Regions from separate parts of the Pimelobacter sp. 30-1 genome, predicted to be linked through region 1. Evidence: riboswitches for the same ligand, from Rfam matches in the RefSeq annotation. Region 1 holds a riboswitch; the other holds the start of a gene.
The links. A riboswitch is a leader RNA that binds a small molecule or an ion and turns the genes downstream of it on or off. The one in region 1 is predicted to bind glycine.
Positions count from the first base shown of each region.

Region 1 (4,203 bases):
TGGCCAGCGCGGCCTTGCTGAGGATGACGCCGCCACGCGGTCCGCCGAGGGTCTTGTGCGTCGTCGTGGTGACGATGTCGGCGTAGGGGACCGGGCTCGGGTGCAGGCCGGTCGCGACGAGTCCCGCGAAGTGGGCCATGTCGACCATCAGGTAGGCGCCCACGAGGTCGGCGATCCGGCGGAACTCGGCGAAGTCGAGCTGGCGCGGGTACGCCGACCAGCCGGCCACGATCAGCTTGGGCTCGTGGAGCACGGCGAGCCGCTCGACCTCGGCCATGTCGACCCGGAAGTCGGCCGGGTCGACGTGGTAGGCGACGACGTCGTAGAGCTTGCCGGAGAAGTTGAGCCGCATGCCGTGGGTCAGGTGCCCACCGTGCGCCAGGTCGAGCCCGAGGATCGTGTCGCCGGGATCGAGCAGCGCGAACATCGCGGCCGCGTTGGCCTGGGCGCCGGAGTGCGGCTGCACGTTAGCGGCCTCGGCTCCGAAGAGGTCCTTGACCCGGTCGATCGCGAGCTGCTCGATGACGTCGACGTGCTCGCAGCCGCCGTAGTAGCGGCGGCCGGGGTAGCCCTCGGCGTACTTGTTGGTCAGGACCGAGCCCTGCGCCTCCATCACCGCGACGGGGGCGAAGTTCTCGGACGCGATGAGCTCGAGCGTGCCCTGCTGGCGGGCGAGCTCGGCGGTGATCGCCGCGTGGACGTCGGGGTCGAAGGCGGCGAGGGACTGGTCGAGCACGGCCGGGCCCATCAGGCGTCCAGGAGGGCTTCGTAGGCCGCGGCGTCGATCAGCTCGCCGGGCGCGGTGACCTTGACGACGAACAGCCAGCCGGCGCCGAACGGGTCGCTGTTGACCAGGCTCGGGTCGGCGTCGACGGCGTCGTTGACCTCGACGACCTCGCCGGTGACCGGGGCGTAGAGGTCGCTGACGGACTTGGTGGACTCGAGCTCGCCGCAGGACTCGCCGGCGGTGACGGAGGCGCCGACCTGGGGGAGGTCGACGTACACGACGTCGCCGAGTGCGTCGGCGGCGTAGGCGGTCACGCCGACCTTGGCGAGGTCGCCGTCGAGGGCGACCCACTCGTGCTCGGCGGTGTACTGGAGGTTCGTGGGGTTGGTCATGGTGATCTCCTGGAAGTCGTGGGCTGGGCTCAGCGGGTGCGGGTGTAGAACGGGAGCGCGACGACCTCGGCGTCCTCGAGGGTGCCGCGCAGGGACACGGCCAGGCGGGTACCCGGCTCGGCCAGCGCCGGCGGCACGTAGGCCATCGCGATCGGCTTCTCCAGCGTGGGGGAGGGCGAGCCGCTCGTGACGATGCCGACCTCGGCACCGGTCGCCGGGTCGTGCACCGGGTAGCCGGCCCGCGGCGAGCGCCGGCCGGACGAGACCAGGCCGACGAGCACGCGCTGCGGACCCTCCTCCTTGCGCCGTGCCAGCGCGGCGTCGCCGACGAAGCCCTCGGGCTTGTCGAGGACGACGACCCGCCCGAGGTTCGCCTCGAAGGGCGTCGTCTCCCGGTCGAGCTCGTGACCGTAGAGCGGCATGCCCGCCTCGAGCCGCAGCGTGTCGCGGCACGCCAGGCCCGCCGGGACCAGGCCGTGCGCCTGGCCGGCCTCGCTGAGCGCCGCCCAGATCGCCGCGGCGTCGTCCGGCTTGCAGTAGACCTCGAAGCCGTCCTCGCCGGTGTAGCCGGTTCGGGCCAGCAGCACGTCGATCCCGGCGACCGTGCCGGCGTCGATCGCGTAGTACTTGAGGTCGGGGACGTGCAGCTCGGTCAGCCCGGCCAGGATCTCCGCCGACGCAGGACCCTGGACCGCCAGCAGCGCCCAGTCGGCCGAGGTGTCGCGGACCTCGACGTCGTACCCCTGGGCGCGGGCGGCGAGCTCGGGCGCCACCACGGCGACATTGCTCGCGTTGGCGACGACCAGGAAGTGCTCGTCGGCGAGCCGGTAGACGACCAGGTCGTCGATGATCCCGCCGTCCTCGGCACAGATCATGGAGTAGCGCGCCCGGCCGACACCGATCGCCGACGGCCGGCCCACCAGCGCCCGGTCGAGCGCGGCGCCGGCCCCGGGCCCGCTCAGCTCGATCTCGCCCATGTGGGTCAGGTCGAAGAGTCCGGCCGTCGTACGGACGGCGCGGTGCTCGGCGGTCTCCGAGCCGTACCGGACCGGCATCTGCCAGCCCGCGAAGTCGGTGAACGACGCACCGAGCGCGCGGTGCACCTCGTGCAGCGGGGTGAGCCGCGGCGTGCTCGGCGGAGCGTCCTGCGGGGTCCCTGCGGGGGTCGTGGTCATTTGGGAGGCTTCCTCGTGGAGAGCCGGCTCGCGCCGCGCTCGTGGCTGGGTTGCCTCCCCGCTCTGTCATCGCTACCTGAGAGCTTCACCGTCCGGTCGGACGGCTTGCACCGTGGGTGCGGACCGGTGGATCCGGTCCGACTTTCCAGAGTTCGCCTCGTCCCAGCGGTCAGGGTGCCTGAGAGATTCTTGGGGAGATTTGCTCCTTCGGCGCCCCGTCCTCGTGGGACGGAGACTCTCCCGCTGGGGTTCGAACAGCGCGATGTTCAGTTGTGCGTCGCTGAGCCTAGGAGGCTGCGGGGGCCGGGTCAACGCGGGGTGGGGCTGGCGGCCGCCGAGGGCGCGGGGTTCCGGCGCCGAGGTTGCTTGGTTTCTGGGTCGAGGTCGCGGGGTTGCTGCGCCGAGGTTGCTGGGTTGGCTGGCTGGTGAGCTTGGTTGCGGTGGCGGCCGCGCTTAGCCGGCCGCCACCTCGGCGCCTATCGTCGGCCCCGTGGATCCTGTGGTCTGGTTCGTGGGGGCTGATGAGGAGCCTGCCGATGCCGCCTTCGGGCCGGATGCCTTCGAGCAGATGAGCCTCGAGGCCGCCGGGAGCGCCGCCGAGGAGGCCGCGATCCGGGAGTTCTGGCGGGGGCACCGGGTGGTGCTGATGTCGGTGGAGGGGGCGTACGCCTACCTAGCCACCCGTACGACGGACGGCGCCGTCGTCCACGGCGTCGAGCCCGAGTTCGAGGAGACCACGGTGGTCGCGGCGAGCGAGGCCGGGCTGCGGGCGCAGGTGGCGGGTGAGGTGCCGGTGCATCCGCTGGTCGCGGGCCTGATCCATGGCCTGGGCTGAACCGCACGTACGATTCGGCAGTGCCCAGCCCGTACTTCGTCGACCCCTCCGAGCAGCTGAGCGGGATCGACCCCGACGAGCTCGCGATCGCCCTCAAGGTCCTGGGGCAGCTGCCGCAGCTGCCGCCGGACCACGATGACATCCGCACCGTGAAGCGGGCGGCGTCGTACATGTACAAGATGATCAAGCGGGCGCGGCGGGCCGAGATCCGGATGGAGCGGCAGAAGCACGACCAGGAGATCATCGAGAAGACGGCGACCGGGTCGGCGATGCGGATCGATGACGAGACGGCGGGGATCCCGTTGGTGTCGACGGCGCAGGGGGCGTTCGCGGGGGAGCTGATCACGGCGCGCGGGTGCTACATCTGCAAGGAGGACTTCACGCTCGTCGACGCGTTCTACCACTGGTTGTGCCCGCGGTGCGCGGCGATGAGCCATGCCAAGCGCGACCAGCGCACGGACCTGACGGGCAAGCGGGCGCTGCTGACGGGCGGGCGGGCCAAGATCGGGATGTACATCGCGCTGCGGCTGCTGCGCGACGGGGCGCACACGACGATCACGACGCGCTTCCCCAAGGACGCCGTACGGCGCTTCGCCGCGATGGAGGACTCCGCCGACTGGCTGCACCGGCTCAAGGTGGTGGGGATCGACCTGCGCGATCCCACCCAGGTGATCTCGCTGACCGACGACGTCGCGGCCGACGGGCCGCTCGACATCATCGTCAACAACGCCTGCCAGACCGTACGACGCCTCCCCGGCGCCTACTCCCACCTCATCGACGGCGAGAACGCGGCACTCCCGACCGCCGAGTCGCTGGGCGTCAAGGCACTGCCCGAGATGGTCACCTTCGACCGGATCTCCGAGGCCCACCCCGCGGCGATCGCGGGCGCGCTGTCGACGACCGCGGTGGCCCACCACGACGGTGAGTCGGCGGAGGCGGCGGTGGCGGCGCACAACGCGGCGTCGCTGACCGCGCTGGCGCTCAAGGCGGGCAACGCCTCGCTGGAGCAGCACCTGGCCGGGACGGCGATCGACGCGGGCGGGCTGATCCCCGACATCCAGGACAACAACTCCT
Region 1 is NZ_NHTS01000002.1:636-4,838, forward strand. Features, by position in the region: gene glyA (serine hydroxymethyltransferase) at 1-736, opposite strand, end outside; gene gcvH (glycine cleavage system protein GcvH) at 748-1,119, opposite strand; gene gcvT (glycine cleavage system aminomethyltransferase GcvT) at 1,149-2,294, opposite strand; glycine riboswitch at 2,451-2,547, opposite strand; gene CCO04_RS04475 (hypothetical protein) at 2,785-3,129, shown strand; gene CCO04_RS04480 (SDR family NAD(P)-dependent oxidoreductase) at 3,150-4,203, shown strand, end outside.

Region 2 (4,203 bases), on a different contig from region 1:
CGCGAGCCGCGTGACGTAGCGCAGCATCGAGGTCTCGTTGTGGTGGGTGTTGAAGACCGGGTGGGTCAGGTAGTCGGTGGTGCGCTCGAGGTCCTCGGGCAGGCCGGCCTCGCCCGCGGCGGAGACCTCGGTGACACCGAACGCGGCCAGCACCGCGCTCAGCACGCCCTCGCCGGCGGTCTCGCCGAACGCGATGGCGACGGTGTCGGCGTCGACCGGGCGCAGGTGCAGCCCGGCGGCACGGGCCGCGGCGACGACCTCGTCCGCGCGCCCGGGGACCCGGACGGTGAGGGTGTCGAAGAAGCTCTCGTTGACGACCTCGATGCCGGCCGCGCCGAGGGACGCGGCGGCGCGGCGGGTCAGGGCGTGGATGCCGGCCGCGATGTCCTTGAGGCCGGCGGGACCGTGGTAGACGGCGTACATGCCGGCAGTGACGGCGAGCAGCACCTGCGCGGTGCAGATGTTGGACGTCGCCTTGTCGCGGCGGATGTGCTGCTCGCGGGTCTGGAGCGCGAGCCGGTAGGCCGGGCGGCCCTCGGCGTCGACCGAGACGCCCACGAGGCGACCGGGGAGCTGGCGCTCGAGGCCCTCGCGCACGGCCATGAAGCCGGCGTGCGGGCCGCCGTAGAACAGCGGGACGCCGAAGCGCTGGGCCGAGCCGACCACGACGTCGGCGCCGAGCGCGCCGGGCGCCTCGAGCAGGGTGAGCGCGAGCAGGTCGGCAGCGACGACGGCCAGGCCGCCGCGCTCGTGGACCGCGTCGATGACCGGCTTGATGTCGCCGATCCGGCCGGAGGCGCCGGGGTACTGCACGAGCACGCCGGAGACCTCGCCCTCGGGCAGGCCCTCGCTGAGGTCGGCCACGAGGATCTCGATGCCGATGCCCTCGGCGCGGGTGCGCACGACGTCGATGGTCTGGGGCAGCGCGTCGGCGTCGACCACGAACGGGCCGCTCGCCTTGCGGTTGGCACGGAAGGCCAGCGCGACCGCCTCGGCGGCGGCGGTGCCCTCGTCGAGGAGCGAGGAGCCCGCGGTGTGCAGGCCGGCCAGGTCCGCGACCATGGTCTGGAAGTTGATGAGGGCCTCGAGCCGGCCCTGCGAGATCTCCGGCTGGTACGGCGTGTAGGCGGTGTACCAGCTCGGGTCCTCGAGCACGTTGCGGCGGATCACCGCCGGCGTCACGGTCGCGTGGTAGCCCAGGCCGATCATCGCCTCACCGGGCACGTTGGCCCCGGCCAGGGCGCGGAGCTCGGCCGCGGCGGTCTCCTCGTCGACCGCGTCGGGCAGGCCGAGCGGGTCGGTGGAGCGGATCGACTTCGGGACGGCGGCTTCCATCAGGGCCTCGAGCGAGGCGTAGCCGAGGCGGTCGAGCATCGCCTCGACCTGGGCGTCGTCGGGGCCGATGTGACGGTGGACGAAGGGTGCGCTCATGTGCGGGGTGGCTTCCTCGAGGAACAACAGGACAGCCTCCCCCTCTGTCAGCGCAGCGGTGCACCTTCAGAGTTGCCTGCTCTGCACGGTCCTGGCGCCTGAGAGGTTCCGGGGAGGGATTGCCCCTTCGGCGCCAGCCTCACGGTGGAGACTGGACTCTCCCGTGCAGCATCGATCAGCGAAAGACAGGTTACCCCACGTTGCGGGCAGCGCGCCGCGCGGCGAGCTCGTCACCGGCGTGGCCGGCCTCGTCCGGCGTACCGGCCTCGGCGGCGGACTCACTCGGCAGCTGCGCCAGCGTGCCCTCGATCTCGCGCCACACGCCACCGATGGCGATGCCGAAGACACCCTGACCGCCCTGGAGCAGGTCGATGACCTCGTCGTTGCTGGTGCACTCGTAGACCGAGGCGCCGTCGCTCATCAGGGTGACCTGGGTGAGGTCGTCGGTGCCGCGCTCGCGCAGGTGGCCCACGGCGGTGCGGATCTGCTGGAGCGAGATGCCCGCGTCGAGGAGCCGCTTGATGATCTTGAGGATCAGGATGTCGCGGAAGCTGTAGAGGCGCTGCGAGCCGGAGCCCTTGGCCCCGCGCACGCTGGGCTCGATCAGGCCGGTACGGGCCCAGTAGTCGAGCTGGCGGTAGGTGATCCCCGCGGCGTTGCACGCGGTCGGGCCGCGGTAGCCCTGGTCGCTGGGAAGCGGGGAGACGTCATCGGTGAAGAGCAGACCCTGCTCCTCCGCGACAGCGGTCGCCGCAGCCGTGTCCTGACCGACCTTCTCGGGCTGCTGCTCGTTCACGGGGTCCTCCACTGGGCGCGGCGTTGCACTGCTGTCGTTTCGACTCTTCAAGGTACGGCCGCGGCATCAGGCCGGTCAAAGACGTCGCTGGGCGTGTCGCGAAAACCCTCAAGTTAAGGCTGAGGTTGAGGACCTGCACCCGGTCCGCAGCAGGTCGGGCTCACCCTTGACCGGACTCGAAGTCCTCGGGCGAGACGTGGTCGAGGAACTCCCGGAAGGCCTCGACCTCGTCCTCCTCCTCGGCCGGCGCGGAGAGCCCGGCCTCGGCCAGGACCGCGTCGTCGCAGTAGATCGTCGTCCCGGTGCGCAGCGCCAGGGCGATCGAGTCGGAGGGCCGGGCACTGACCTCGGCGCCGGAGGCGAAGACGAGCGTGGCGAAGAAGACGCCGTCACGCACGTCGGTGATCCGGACCTCGCTGAGCTCGTTGCCGGTGGCGGAGAGGATGTCCTTCATCAGGTCGTGGGTCAGCGGCCGCGGCGGCGTGACGCCCTGCTGGGCGAAGGCGATCGCGGTCGCCTCGACGGCGCCGATCCAGATCGGCAGGTAGCGATCGCCGGCCACCTCGCGCAGCAGCACGATCGGCTGGTTGGACGGCATCTCCACCCGCACACCCATGACGTCGACCTCGCGCATGCGTCCAGCCTACTGCTCGGGCCGAACGCCGGGGACGACCGGCTCAGAGCTGGCGCAGACCGGCCTTGACCAGCGTGGCGTGCAGGCGGACCGAGAGCGCGGCGATCTCGCTGACCGCCTCCTCGGCGCGCGCGGCGGCGCCGGCGTCGCGACCACGGCGCGGAGCGACGACCTGCTGGATGAGGCCGATCTCGCGGTCCGCGGCGGTGCGGAAGGCGCGCAGGTGGCGCGGCTCGATGCCGAAGTCGGCGAGCTCGCGGGCGGTCTCGGCGATGACCAGGGCGTCGGTGTCGTAGTGCCCCGTCGCGGACGGGGCGATCAGGGCGTAGGCCTCGAGCTGCCCGAGGAGGTCCTCGTCGATCTCGGCCACCTTGATCAGCTCCTTGCGCGAGAGCCGCAACCGGTCGGTACGACGGAACGACTCGGGGGCGGGCAGGCCGTCGGAGCCCAGGGCGACCTTGGGCACCGTCGGGACGACGGGCTCGGGGGCGGGCGGCTCGAGCCCGCGGTCGAGGGCGTCGAGGTGCTCGCCGATCACCTTGAGCGGCAGGTAGTGGTCGCGCTGCATCCGCAGGATGTAGCGCAGCCGGGCGATGTCGGCCTCGGAGAACTTCCGGTAGCCGGCGGGCGTGCGCTCCGGCTTGACCAGGCCCTCGGACTCGAGGAACCGGATCTTGGGGATGCTGATGTCCTCGAAGTCGGCACGCAGCCGATCGAGGACCTGCCCGATGTTGAGCAGCGGTTCGCGCTCGCCCCGAGCGACCGCAGCGGGCATGCTCAGACGCTCTCGTGCCCGGCGAAGAAGACCAGGCGGTACTTGCCGACCTGCACCTCGTCGCTGTCCTTGAGGGTGGTCTTCTCGATCCGGTCGCGGTTGACGTAGGTGCCGTTGAGGCTGCCCGCGTCCTCGACCGTGAAGCCCTCGCCCTCGCGGCGGAAGACCGCGTGGCGCCGGGAGACGGTGACGTCGTCGAGGAAGATGCCGCTCTCGGGGTGCCGGCCGGCGGTGACCTCGTCGGCGTCGAGCAGGAAGCGGCTGCCCGCACCCGGACCCTTCTGCACGACCAGGAGCGCGTGCCCGGTCGGCAGGGCGTCGACGGCGGCCGCGTCGACCGCGCTCAGCGCGCGGTCGGAGGTCTCGACCTTGTCGCCGCCGCCGAACTGGATCGTCGCGGTGGCATCGGTGACCGGGGGCGCCGCCGGCTCGGGGGCGACCAGGCGCGTGCCGCACTGGGAGCAGAAACGCGCGTCATCGGGGTTCTGCCGACCACAGGCGGTGCAGAACGGCATCAGTGGACTCCTCGTCTGGACGGATCGAATCGGCGACCGTGCGGGGGCCGGC
Region 2 is NZ_NHTS01000007.1:360,781-364,983, forward strand. Features, by position in the region: gene gcvP (aminomethyl-transferring glycine dehydrogenase) at 1-1,431, opposite strand, end outside; glycine riboswitch at 1,508-1,605, opposite strand; gene CCO04_RS20540 (MerR family transcriptional regulator) at 1,622-2,227, opposite strand; gene CCO04_RS20545 (bifunctional nuclease family protein) at 2,388-2,861, opposite strand; gene CCO04_RS20550 (MerR family transcriptional regulator) at 2,905-3,636, opposite strand; gene CCO04_RS20555 (FHA domain-containing protein) at 3,639-4,151, opposite strand.
Region 2: it holds a riboswitch for glycine, as region 1 does, so the genes downstream of both, gcvP (aminomethyl-transferring glycine dehydrogenase) here and gcvT (glycine cleavage system aminomethyltransferase GcvT) in region 1, are expected to answer to the same signal.